3 regions of the Pantoea sp. C1E2 genome follow, and region 3 is predicted to be linked to each of the others. Evidence: predicted binding sites of a transcription regulator. Region 3 holds the regulator's gene; each other region holds the start of a gene.
What was found. Region 3 encodes PurR, which represses purine synthesis genes. Its sites were predicted from a motif close to CANGCAAACGTTTGCNTG; they were not measured.
Positions count from the first base shown of each region.

Region 1 (4,263 bases), 560 kb from region 3:
TCTGTTTCAACACCCGGCGATCGCCCGTCTCCATATTGAGTTCAAACAGCGTGGTCGGCGTGGTCATGGATGAGTAGCCATAACGCAGCGTGTCACTTTCCGGTGAAGGATTGTATGCCAGCCAGGTGACGTAAGCCGGGTCGTCAAAGGCGATCCCGATGCTTTCTCCACTTTCCCAGTTGATCTGGCGCAGCGTGTTGACGCCGCGCTGGCGCTCTTCCACCACCAGCCAGTGGCGGAACAGCTGGAAATCCTCCAGCACCACGTTATCGCGTGCCGGAATCAACGCCTGCCAGCGGTTCTCGGCCAGCCATGCGCTGCGATACAGGCCAAAGTTTTTGCCATCACGATTCGAGCGGATATAGAACTGATGATTGTAGTGATCGATGCTGTACTCATGATCGCGGCGACGCGGGCAGAACACCTGCGGCTGAGCATCCGGATACTCGGCATCAATCAGCTGTATCTCACTGGTAGTGGTGCTGTACATCGCAATCAGGATGAAGTGCTCGGAGGTGGTTTTGTGCACGCTGAGGTGGAAGCTCTCATCCTTCTCTTCATAAACCAGCTGGTCGTCTGATTGCGGATGACCTAACTCATGGCGCCACACCTGATAGGCCAGCAGCGTTTTTGGATGCTTGCGCACGTAATACAGCGTACGTGAATCATTGGCCCACGCTACACTGGATGAAGCATCACTGAGCACTTCCGGATACCAGCTGCCACTCTCTAAATTACGAAAGCGGATGCCATACTGACGGCGCGATAGAAAATCTTCCGCCAGCGCCATTACCTGGTTATCGGGCGCGATCGCCAGTGCGCCCATGGTGTAAAAATCGCTGTGTGAGGCACGCTGATTACCGTCGATCAGCAGCTGCCAGGGCTCATCGGCTGGCGCTTCGACCGGCTGGCGAAAATAGAGCGGATATTCGTTCCCCACCTCATAGCGGCTTTGATAGCGATAGCCGTTCTTCACATAGGGCACGGAGTGGTCCTGCGCAGGAATGCGATCAACGATCTCTTTGAGTACCCGTTCTTGCAGATTCTCTTGCGACGCCATCATCGCTTTGCCGTACGCATTCTCGGCGTGCAGATGTTCCAGAACCTCTGGGTTTTCACGTTCGTCGTCGCGCATCCAATAGTAGTTATCGGTGCGCGATTCGCCGTGCAGATTCATAACATGAGGGATTTTGTTCGCTTGTGGCTGATGCATTCTGGCTCCTTTCCCTGAAAGACAACATTCAGCAAGCGTGGCACTTATCACGCGGGAAGCCAAGCAGCAGCGCACAGGAAGTGCAGTTAAGGGCCCCTGACAAGACCCTCTGTTCAATTACGCCGCTTTCTCCGCCTGAATATCGCGCTGAATGCCGTCGCGCACATCCTGAGGGATCTTCAGGGCATCACCCAGTGCAGATAGATAGCTACGCTCCATAAAGTGATCCACATCGATAGCGGCACAGCTGAGGAAGTACAGTTCCAGCGCCTCTTCTTCGTTTTTCACATCTGCCGCCAGCCACTGCGGATCGAGTGGACGGTTCATCGCTTGCTGAATCAGCGTTTCCGCCTGTGAACCATAACCCGCCTGGTGGATGTTCTGCTCAATGGCGGCGCGTTCACGATCGTCAATATGGCCATCACTCTTGGCAGCAAACACTAACGCAGTCACCAAACGTTCAGCTCGCTGGTCAACGGGCGTCTGCAGCTGACCAAATCCCGGCTCATCCTGATGGGTTTCACGCACGCGCTGCTTGTACTTATTCCACAGCACCGCACCTGCTGCCGCACCGCCGCCGACCAGCAAGGCTTTACCACCATATTTGGTCAACAGGCTTCGCGTGGACTTGCTGGCCACCAGCAATCCCGCTAAACCACCCAGCGCGCCGGGTGCCAGCATATCGCTCAAACCGCCAGCTTTGCCGTCGCCGCCCTTTTTCGCCAGCACCGACTGGATTTGCTGCAACCAATTGCTCATCGTTTAACTCCTGTTTAAGTTTCCGCGTTCCATGCTGCCGTAGCGAGTGTCAGGTAACGTCAGAGCGGGAAAAGTATGGCAAACCTGTTTAAGCCGAATGCGTGAGTACGCAAACGTTTTCGTATATACTGCGCGCGCATTTTGACTGCTAAGGTGAAATTATGACGACTCTCGGAACCGCGCTGCGCCCTGCCGCAACGCGTGTGATGCTGTTAGGTTCAGGCGAACTGGGCAAAGAAGTGGCGCTGGAGTGTCAGCGTCTGGGTGTGGAAGTGATTGCAGTGGATCGTTATGCCGATGCCCCTGCGATGCACGTTGCGCACCGTAGCCATGTGATCAATATGCTGGACGGTGATGCGCTGGCTGCGTTAATCGCGCAGGAGAAGCCGCACTTCGTGGTGCCAGAAATTGAAGCTATCGCCACCGAAAAACTGCTGGAACTCGAAGCGCAAGGCCAGAAAGTGGTGCCTACCGCCCGTGCTGCGCGCCTGACCATGAACCGCGAAGGTATTCGCCGTCTGGCGGCAGAAGAGTTGTCGTTACCGACCTCGACCTATCAGTTTGCTGACAGCAAAGAGAATTTCGTTGCGGCCGCCAATGAAATTGGTTTTCCGTGCATCGTTAAACCGGTGATGAGCTCATCGGGCAAAGGTCAGAGCTTCATCCGCGAAGCCAGCCAGTTGGATAAAGCCTGGGACTACGCGCAGCAAGGTGGTCGTGCCGGTGCCGGTCGCGTAATCGTTGAAGGCGTGGTGAAGTTTGATTTCGAAATCACCCTGCTGACCATCAGCGCAGTGGATGGCATTCATTTCTGTGCGCCAATTGGTCATCGTCAGGAAGATGGCGATTACCGTGAATCCTGGCAGCCACAGCAGATGACCGATTTGGCGCTGCAGCGCGCACAAGACATCGCATCTAAAGTGGTGAAAGCGCTGGGCGGATACGGTCTGTTTGGCGTTGAGCTGTTTGTCTGCGGTGATGAGGTGGTATTCAGCGAAGTCTCTCCGCGCCCACACGATACCGGTATGGTGACGCTGATTTCACAGGATCTGTCAGAATTTGCGCTGCATGTGCGCGCGTTCCTTGGCCTGCCAATCGGCGGTATTCGCCAGTATGGCCCGGCAGCCTCGGCGGTGATCCTGCCACAGCTGGACAGCAACAATGTGCAGTTCGTTAACATCGAAGCCGCATTGGGCGCGGGACTGCAATTGCGTCTGTTCGGCAAGCCAGAGATTGCTGGTCAACGTCGTCTGGGCGTGGCGCTGGCAACCGGTGACAATACCGATGAGGCGATTGCACGTGCCGTGGCGAGTGCCGCAGCCGTGAAAGTTGAGGGCTAATCCCCTCGCCTGCTATTCGTCTGTAAAGACAACGTATAAGGGCGGCCACCAGGCCGCCCTTTCAGTATGCGTAATTCGCACCCTGGCAAATCTGCAAATGCGTTACTTCGCGCCTTCAACGGCCTCACGCGCCAGACGCGTAATACGATCCCAGTCACCGCTTTCCAGTGCATCGTTCGGTACCAGCCACGAACCACCAATACACAGCACGCTTTTCAGCGCCAGATAGTCACGGTAGTTGGCCGGTGAGATACCGCCGGTTGGGCAGAAACGCACCTGCGGGAACGGACCGCCAATCGCTGACAGCGCTTTAACACCGCCATTGGCTTCCGCCGGGAAGAACTTAAACTCACGCAGACCGTAATCCATCCCTAACATCAGTTCAGAAACGGTGCTGATGCCCGGAATCAATGGCACCGGACCTTCAACCGCAGCTTTCAGCAGAGGCTCGGTTAGACCTGGGCTGATCACAAACTGCGCACCGGCATCGGTGACTTCTTTCAACTGCTGGGTGTTGATCACCGTGCCCGCACCGACAATCGCTTCCGGCACTTCTTTGATCATCGCACGCAGCGCATCCATCGCCACCGGGGTACGCAGCGTCACTTCCAGCACGCGCACGCCGCCCGCCACCAGCGCTTTGGCCATCGGCACAGCGTGTTCCAGTTTGTTCACCACAATCACCGGCACAACCGGGCCCGTTGTCATGATCTGTTCAGCAGTGGTTTTCCAGTTCTTCATCAGGTTTCCTTAGTGGCATCAGCCCGACTCACATCCGGCTGTCAATGTTTGGGCTCTACCATACAAGATTGGCTGGAGCGGCGTCTATCGGATATCAAAAATTATTGAAACTCTGGTTCAATTTTAAGAAAAATGAATTTTGGGCACAAAAAAGCCCGCTCAATGGCGGGCTTAGATTTTATGGCTTATTCAAACTCATTCCACGAACGG
Region 1 is NZ_JBSZHT010000002.1:2,699,905-2,704,167, forward strand. It holds gene ACXI0A_RS13005 (prolyl oligopeptidase family serine peptidase) at 1-1,213, opposite strand, end outside; gene ACXI0A_RS13010 (tellurite resistance TerB family protein) at 1,331-1,972, opposite strand; gene purT (formate-dependent phosphoribosylglycinamide formyltransferase) at 2,134-3,312, shown strand; gene ACXI0A_RS13020 (bifunctional 4-hydroxy-2-oxoglutarate aldolase/2-dehydro-3-deoxy-phosphogluconate aldolase) at 3,415-4,053, opposite strand; gene zwf (glucose-6-phosphate dehydrogenase) at 4,239-4,263, opposite strand, start outside.
Region 1: purT (formate-dependent phosphoribosylglycinamide formyltransferase) is a predicted target of PurR. The motif match lies at 2,079-2,096, and genes of this name have one in related genera.

Region 2 (4,263 bases), 310 kb from region 3:
GTGCAGCGACACAAATTGCCCGCTAATGCGTGTTCAGCCTGCTGCTGATCCCAGCCCTGCGTATTTTTTTGCAGGGTAAAGAGCGACATGACAAAGCCAGGCGTGCAGTAGCCGCACTGTGAACCGTGACAATCCACCATCGCCTGTTGAACGCTGTGCAGCTCGCGGCCCTGTTTCAAATCCTCCACGGTGATCAGCTGTTTGCCTTGTAAGCTGCTGACCAGCGTCAGGCAACTGTTGATGGCCTGATACTGCATACGCCCCGCCACCACTTTTCCCAGCGTCACCGTACAGGCGCCGCAGTCACCTGACGCGCAGCCCTCTTTGGTTCCCCGCCGCTGTTGATGGCTGCGAAGATAGTTAAGCACGGTCATATTCGGGTCTAAGGCCGTTTCGGTGACCAGCCGATTATTCAGCAGAAACTGGATCATACCGTTGCCTCTTCTCGATCGCGCTGCCACACCGGTTTGCCACTGACCCAGGTTTGCGCAATGTTGCGGTCGTCTCCCAGCGTCATCATCACAAACAAGCGTTCCCAGATATCTTTGCTGTTGGCACTCCGTAGTTTTTGCAGCGGCGAAACCGCCGGGTCGATCACCACGAAATCCGCCTCTTTGCCGGGATTAAAATTGCCAATTTTATCGTCGATATACAGTGCATGCGCGCCACCCAGCGTCGCGTGGTAAAAGGCTTCACAGGCGCTGAGTTTGTACTGCTGCAACTGCCCGACTTTGTACGCTTCACCCAGCGTTTGCAGCATATTAAAGGTGGTGCCTGCGCCCACATCGGTGCCGATGCCCATGCGTACGCCCTGCTGCCAGCAGCGTTTAATGTTGAACAGGCCACTGCCGAGGAACAGATTCGACGTCGGACAAAAGGCGATGGAGGAATCAGTGTCGTGCAGGCATTGCCATTCGTTCTCTTCCAGATGCAGGCAGTGCGCAAAGACGCTGCGCTTACCGGTAAATTGATGATGGTGGTAAACATCGAGATAGCCGTCCCGCTCTGGAAACAGTGATTTGACCCAGGCGATCTCCTGCTGGTTTTCGCTCAGGTGGGTATGCAACCAGGTATCCGGAAACTCTTCGCGCAGTTGACGAACTTTCTCCAGCAGTTCTGGCGAGGAGGTGGGTGCGAAACGTGGCGTCAATGCATAGCTCAGGCGCCCACGCTGGTGCCAGCGTTCAATCAGTTCACGTGTGTCCTGATAACTCTCTTCCGGCGTTTCTGTCAGATACTCCGGCGCATTGCGGTCCATCATCACCTTTCCGGCAATCAGGCGCATATCCAGCTGTTGCGCGGCCTGGAACAGCGCATCTACCGATTGTTTATGCACCGTGCCAAACACCAGCGCCGTGGTGGTGCCGTTGGATAACAGCTGTTGAAGGAAGAAGGCTGACATCTGCGCGGCGTGATCCGGGCAGTGATACTGGCTCTCGACCGGGAAAGTATATTGGTTCAGCCACTCCAGCAGCTGTTCGCCAAATGCGCCAATCATCTCTGTTTGCGGGTAATGAATATGCGTATCAACAAAACCCGGCACGATGAGCTTGCCGCGCAGATCGATTACCCTGGCGGTATCAGTGCGCCCTTCTGCAATCTCCCAGCTTTCAAGCGACACCACCTTACCCTCGCGAAGCGTCAGCAAGCCGTCTTCGAGGTAGCGCGCATGCGCAGCGATATCATCGGGCTGAGAGGCCAGTGCGGTGAAATCAAAAAAGCTGGCGCGTAGCAGCGTTTCAGAGGCGTGAGGCATAACGGTTCCTTGAGAAGTAAAATTGCGATGAGTTGCCTTCAAGGTATGTTGCAAACGCTATGCCAATAAGGAATCGTGATAATATTCTTACATGTCAATAGCTTAACCACACTCCATTCAATTTCATGCCAATTTGGAACCGCAATCGAATGCGCAATCGGTTGCCAGAATTAGCAACCGATTGCATGGGGATAAAAAGCGTGTCAGGAATGAGATGTCTGAGGAAACAGGCCTAAAGACAACACGATCTGTGCGTCATTTAAGTGCAGCGCCGCACGCTTGCAGTGCACAGATTTTATTTCAGGAAGATTCCGCTGTGGTAGAGGAAGGATTGTGATGTGCAGAGAAGCGCTGGTGTTGTAAAGCAAGGATTGTAGTGTGTTGAGAAGCGCTGATAGTGAAAACAAATAAAGCGGAATACGATGAGAAAGATGAAATAAGGGAATTAATACAGAAATGTTAAACATCGCTCTGGCACACGGATGTATTAGCATAAGAAAAACCGCATAAAAATCGTCTTGTTAAAACCCAAAAAAGAAGATTATTGTCTGCTTTTCCTTAAATGCCGTTGATATTAATTGGGATTTATCTCTATTAAAACTAATATCAGCCTTCCAGGGTACCCAATCACTTAAGAGCGACGTTTATGTTTAATCGCATGATATCAGGAGTGGCCAGTGCCATTCTGTTAACTTTATCACCTTTAACGCACGCAGCCAGCTCATTACCCACGCCGACAGAAGCCGACTGGACCGCTAAAGAATTTAGCTTTAATAGCGGTGAAAAGCTGAAAGATGTGCGCATCCATTACATTACTTTAGGTGATAAGAATAAACCAGCGGTATTATTACTGCACGGAACCAATCAGCCTCTCAGCGCCTTGCTGGCGCCAGGATTTGCCGGAGAATTATTTGGTCCTGGACAGGCATTGGATGCCAGCAAATATTTTATTATCATCCCAGAAGGGATTGGTTCCGGTAAATCATCCAAACCTTCCGATGGCATGAAAATGGCATTCCCGCATTACGATTATGACGATATGGTGACGGCACAATATCGGCTGATCAAAGAAGGTTTGGGCATTTCGCATTTACGCCTGGTGATGGGATATTCCATGGGCGGCATGCAAACGTGGCTGTGGGGTGAAAAATATCCCGGCATGATGGATGCACTGGTCCCGATGGCATCGCAGCCGAATGAGTTATCCGGCCGCAACTGGATGCTCCGCCGCATGCTGATTGAATCGATCAAAGGCGATCCGGCCTGGACTGAAGGCAATTATCAGCAGCAACCCCCTACTCTGAAAACCGCCAATATCATGTTCAGTATTGCGACTACCGGCGGCACGCTGGCTTATCAGCATAAAGCCCCGACGCGAGCACTGGCGGATAAACTGGTGGATGCACGTCTTGCTGCGCCTGTCACCGCGGATGCCAACGATTTCATTTATATCTGGGGTTCATCGGCAAATTATAATGCCATGCCTGGATTAAGCCGTATTACCGCACCGATGTTGATCATTAATTCAGCAGATGACGAGCGTAATCCGGTTGAAACCGGCATTTTGCAGAGTGAATTACCTCAGATAAAGAAAGCGGAATTACTGCTTATTCCTGCCAGTGCTGAAACCAGCGGCCACGGCACCATGATGCAAGCAAAGTTTTATAATAAAAAACTGCAGACATTCTTAGCCGAGACCGCTAAGCCTTAGTATTTGGGTTAAATCCGCCTGTTGACGGGAAGTCACACTCATGACTTCCCCTTTTAATAAAAAATTCATTGTTACTACACCTTCATCTTTTTCAATTAAACGTTCTCAGGGAATAGTTATGTTTCGTAGAATAAAGATCCGTACAGCTCTCAGCATGATGGTTTTTTCATTAACGGCCTTATTGCTTTTTGTCGGTATTTTAGGGCTATTTGCCGTTCAGTCCGGCAATAAATCCTTTGCCACCGTCGATACAGAAGTCTTGCCGGGCCTGGTGGCGCTCAATGAAAGTTCAGAACTCTTATTACGCGGACGACTGGATTTACGTTTATATGAATCACTGGTGGGCAGTGGCGATGCCGAAAAAGCCAAAGTCGCGCTGGAGCGCGCCAGAGGCAAAATAGATAACGCCAGTGCTAAATGGCAGGAATACCTGAAATATCCGCAATCCCCGGCGGAGAAGCCAATTGCTGCTGAAATGGCAACGACGCGCGATGCGCTGATGAAGGAATTTATCGACCCGGCCTTTGCCGCGCTCGAAGCAGGCAAACTGGATGAGTATCGCCAGCGTGCAGGGAAATCTACGGCGTTATACGGTGCCTTTGATAAAGCCTCAAAAGCGCTGGTGGCATTCAAAATCAAAAGTATTGATGTCGCCTATAGCGAATCCAGCGATCGGGTTCAGCGTATGGAGTTCACGCTGTACTTTTGTATCGCTTGTGCTCTGGTGCTGGCCGGACTGGCCTGGTCGGTGATGACCAATCTTATCGTTAAGCCGCTCAATCATGTGATTAACGTG
Region 2 is NZ_JBSZHT010000002.1:2,453,559-2,457,821, forward strand. It holds gene xdhA (xanthine dehydrogenase small subunit) at 1-431, opposite strand, end outside; gene guaD (guanine deaminase) at 428-1,756, opposite strand; gene ACXI0A_RS11855 (alpha/beta fold hydrolase) at 2,403-3,467, shown strand; gene ACXI0A_RS11860 (methyl-accepting chemotaxis protein) at 3,586-4,263, shown strand, end outside.
Region 2: guaD (guanine deaminase) is a predicted target of PurR. The motif match lies at 1,907-1,924, and genes of this name have one in related genera.

Region 3 (4,263 bases):
ACCAGCCGCAAAAAATCCCTGCTTAAATCGCCATCGAAAAAGTATGGCCATCAACGCCTCGCGAAAAAGTCTGCTGATGTGGATGATGAAGTTCAGGGGCTGACCGGCATCAAGATGAGCAAAACCCACCGTCTGCGCTATCAGAAAGCTCGTGAAACCGCCATGACGAAGCTGATGGGACAGTTGGGTAAACCTTATCAGTGGGGCGGCACTTCCCCACACACCGGTTTCGATTGCAGTGGTCTGGTGTGGTATGCCTATAAAGATCTCGTGAAATACAAATTCCCGCGCACGGCGAATGAGATGTATCACCTGCACGATGCCTCGCCCATTAAGCGCGAGCTGCTGGAAAAAGGGGATTTGGTGTTCTTCCGCATTAATAACCGCGGGACGGCCGATCATGTTGGCGTCTACCTCGGCAACGGTAAATTTATACAGTCACCCCGTACTGGTAAAGACATTCAGATTAGCGCATTAGGCGAAGACTACTGGCAGAAACACTATGTGGGTGCGCGCCGTATGATGACACCAAAAACCATTCGCTAGTTGTTGCGCAACATTCTGTGGCATTGGCCACAAAAAAAGCCGGACGCTTAATCAGTGCCGGCTTTTTTTATTGATGCGTTTTGTATTAATGAAGAATGGCTGTAAAGCTAAACGCAATAATCATCAACAGTGCGCCAACCGTGGTCATTAGCGCCAGCTTTAGATCTGTACTCATCACTACTCCTTAGTCACACATTTATTAGGGTTAAAACAATTTTCGCACAGCGGTGGGCAAAAATCTCGTCTTATCCGCGTTGGCTTGCTAGAATCGCCGCCTTTCGTTGCGCAACTGATTTTGCGCATGCTGTATTTACAGCCTGCTGAAGTGATTTTCCCTGCCTGAAACGGCAGATTTGCCCCCCATTTTAGGGCGTAAAACCCTTCGCAGACGCAAACGTTTAACAATATACTTATCAGTGAGTTGTGATAAGCCGGGGAGTACCTTTTTCATGGCAACAATTAAAGATGTAGCGAAACGCGCTGGGGTATCCACCACCACCGTTTCGCATGTCATCAACAAAACGCGTTTTGTCGCAGAAGAAACGCGTAACGCCGTATGGGAAGCGATTAAAGAACTACACTATTCGCCGAGCGCCGTTGCGCGCAGTTTGAAGGTGAATCACACCAAAACGCTGGGACTGTTAGCCACGTCCAGCGAAGCGCCCTATTTTGCCGAAATCATCGAAGCGGTTGAAAACCACTGTTTTGAACGCGGCTACACCTTGATTCTGGGTAACGCGCATAACGATCTGCAAAAGCAGCGTGCTTACCTCTCAATGATGGCGCAAAAGCGCGTTGATGGTCTGTTGGTGATGTGCTCTGAGTATCCTGCCGATCTGCTGCAGATGCTGGAAGAGAACCGCAATATTCCGATGGTGGTCATGGACTGGGGCGCCTCGCGTGGCGACTTCACCGATACCGTGCAGGATAACGCCTTCCAGGGCGGTTATCTGGCCGGACGCTACCTTATCGAGCGTGGCCACCGAGATATCGGTGCGATTCCGGGTCAGATGGAACGCAACACGGGCGGCGGTCGTCATGCAGGCTTTCTGCAGGCGATGAGCGAAGCCGGCGTAACTGTGCGTCCGGAGTGGGTGGTTCAGGGCGACTTCGAGCCAGAATCGGGTTATCAGGCGATGCAGCAAATTCTCAATCAGAAGCAGCGTCCGACTGCCGTGTTCTGCGGTGGCGATATCATGGCGATGGGCGCGATATGTGCCGCCGATGAGATGGGACTGCGCGTGCCGCAGGATATCTCCGTCATTGGCTATGATAACGTGCGCAACGCCCGTTATTTCACCCCTGCGCTCACCACAGTCCACCAACCGAAAGCGGAGTTGGGCAAAAAGGCCCTCGAAATGCTGCTGGATCGCATCACCAGCAAGCGCGAAGAGCCACAGACCATTGAGGTGCAGCCAACATTGATTGAGCGACGTTCCGTGGGGGACGGTCCGTTCCGCGATTACCGCCGTTAAGGCTGATTTTCGCTGAGCCATTCGTGGTTCAGCGTTTCCGCATCGCCGAGATAAGCGAGTAACCACGCCAGCGCCGGTGACGCGCGCTGTTCTGACCAACTGACGCAGCAGGGACTTTCCGGAAACGGCTGCGGCAGTGATAGCTCAACCAACGCCCCCCTATCAAGTAATGGCCGCGCCAGGTGGCCCGGCACCATCCCCACGCACAGTCCCGCCTGTAAACAATCCATCCCCGTTTCCCACTCTGGCACCACCAGACGTCGCTGATTATCCAGCGTCCAGGTCATGCGTCTTGGCAATGCGCGAGACGTATCTTCCAGCACCAGTGATGGCCAGGCACGCAGCGCCTCTTCATTGAGATCGCTATGCGCCGCCAGGGGATGGCCGGGACTGACCACACAACGCCAGTTGAGGGCGCCCATATCCTGAAATGCAAAACGGCCACCCACCGGAATCGCCTGAGTGGCGCCAATCGCCACATCAACACGCCCGTCGGCCAGGGCATCCCATACACCGTTAAACACTTCGTAGCTGATGATCAATTCCATGTCCGGAAAATGACGGTAGAAGTCCTTCACCAGCTGCCGGGTACGCTGTGGTTTTACAATGCAATCCACGGCAATACTGAGCTGTCCACGCCAGCCATTCGCCAGTTGCTGACACTGTCTGCGTGTTGCCAGCATTTTTTTGATAACAGATCGCCCTTCACGTACAAAATGCTCGCCCGCCGGGGTTAAAACCACCTCACGGTGCTGACGTTCAAACAATGGCACCGCCAACCAGGTTTCCAACTGGCGCACCGTATAGCTTATGGCAGAGGGCACGCGATGTAACTCCTGCGCCGCCGCACTAAAACTGCCATTGCGCGCGACCGCATCAACCACTTCCAGCGCATATTCAGACCACATATTTTAGCCTTCAAAAATTTTAACAGCACTGCGCAAATATTAGCGTTTCACAAAGAATGACGCACTCTTTTACACTCCCCGGCGTTCAATCTGCCAATGAGAAACACTATGTTGTCGTCAAAAGGATTTATGCCCTATCTTGCCGTGCTCAGCATGCTCGGCTTCCTCGCCACGGATATGTATCTGCCTGCTTTTGGAGATATGCAGCGTGACTTTGCCACCGCGCCGGGCACCATTAGCGCCAGCCTCAGTCTTTTTCTCGGTGGATTTGCCTGCGCACAGGTATTTTGGGGGCCGCTGTCAGACCGCTTTGGACGTAAACCGATTTTATTGGCAGGTTTAACGATTTTTGCCTTGGGTTGCCTCGGGATGTTGTGGGTGACCGACGTTAACATGATGCTGGCACTGCGCTTTGTGCAGGCTGTGGGCGTGTGTGCCGCCGCCGTAAGCTGGCAGGCGCTGGTAGTCGATCGCTACCCCAAAGCCCAGGCCAACAAAGTTTTCGCCACCATTATGCCGCTGGTTGCCCTATCCCCCGCTCTGGCACCTCTACTGGGCGCGTGGCTGATGGGTCATTTCCACTGGCGTAGCATCTTTATCGCGCTGACAATTATCACCGTGCTGCTGATCATCGGTACATTTCAGCTTGCCGCGCCTAAAAAAACCAAAGCTGATAATACGCCGCAACCCGGCTGGCTGAATTTGCTCACCACGCGCATCTACAGCGGTAACGTGCTGATTTACTCCGCCTGTTCCGCCAGTTTCTTTGCCTGGCTAACCGGTTCGCCGTTTATTCTGGCTTCTGCGGGTTTAACTCCCGCCGATATTGGTCTGAGCTACATTCCACAAACTATTGCGTTTCTGATTGGTGGCTTTAGTTGCCGTGCGATGCTGAGCCGATATCAGGGATCACAGTTGCTGCCGTGGTTGTTGGTGCTGTATAGCCTGAGTATTTTGAGTCTGTTTGTTGTCGCGATGATGCCCGCGCCTTCTTTGATTGCACTGCTGCTGCCTTTCTGCGGTATGGCACTGTCTAATGGCGCCATCTATCCGATTGTCGTTTCCAGCGCCTTAGCGCCTTTCCCGCACGCCACAGGCAAAGCAGCAGGCTTACAAAACCTGTTACAACTGGGCCTGTGCTTTATTGCCAGCCTGGTAGTTTCGGCCGGATTAGAACAGGCGCTCTATAACACCACACTGGTGATGGTTGCCACGGTAGTGCTGGCCTGGGCCGGCTTCATCTGGCAACGCAGCTTAAACGCACAAAGTGATATTGCTCACACCTCCCGTCCCTGCGAAGATAATCACTGATGCAACGATTATCGTTAGCAAAC
Region 3 is NZ_JBSZHT010000002.1:2,144,507-2,148,769, reverse strand. It holds gene ACXI0A_RS10505 (C40 family peptidase) at 1-546, shown strand, start outside; gene cydH (cytochrome bd-I oxidase subunit CydH) at 632-721, opposite strand; gene purR (HTH-type transcriptional repressor PurR) at 996-2,021, shown strand; gene punR (DNA-binding transcriptional activator PunR) at 2,018-2,929, opposite strand; gene punC (purine nucleoside transporter PunC) at 3,038-4,240, shown strand.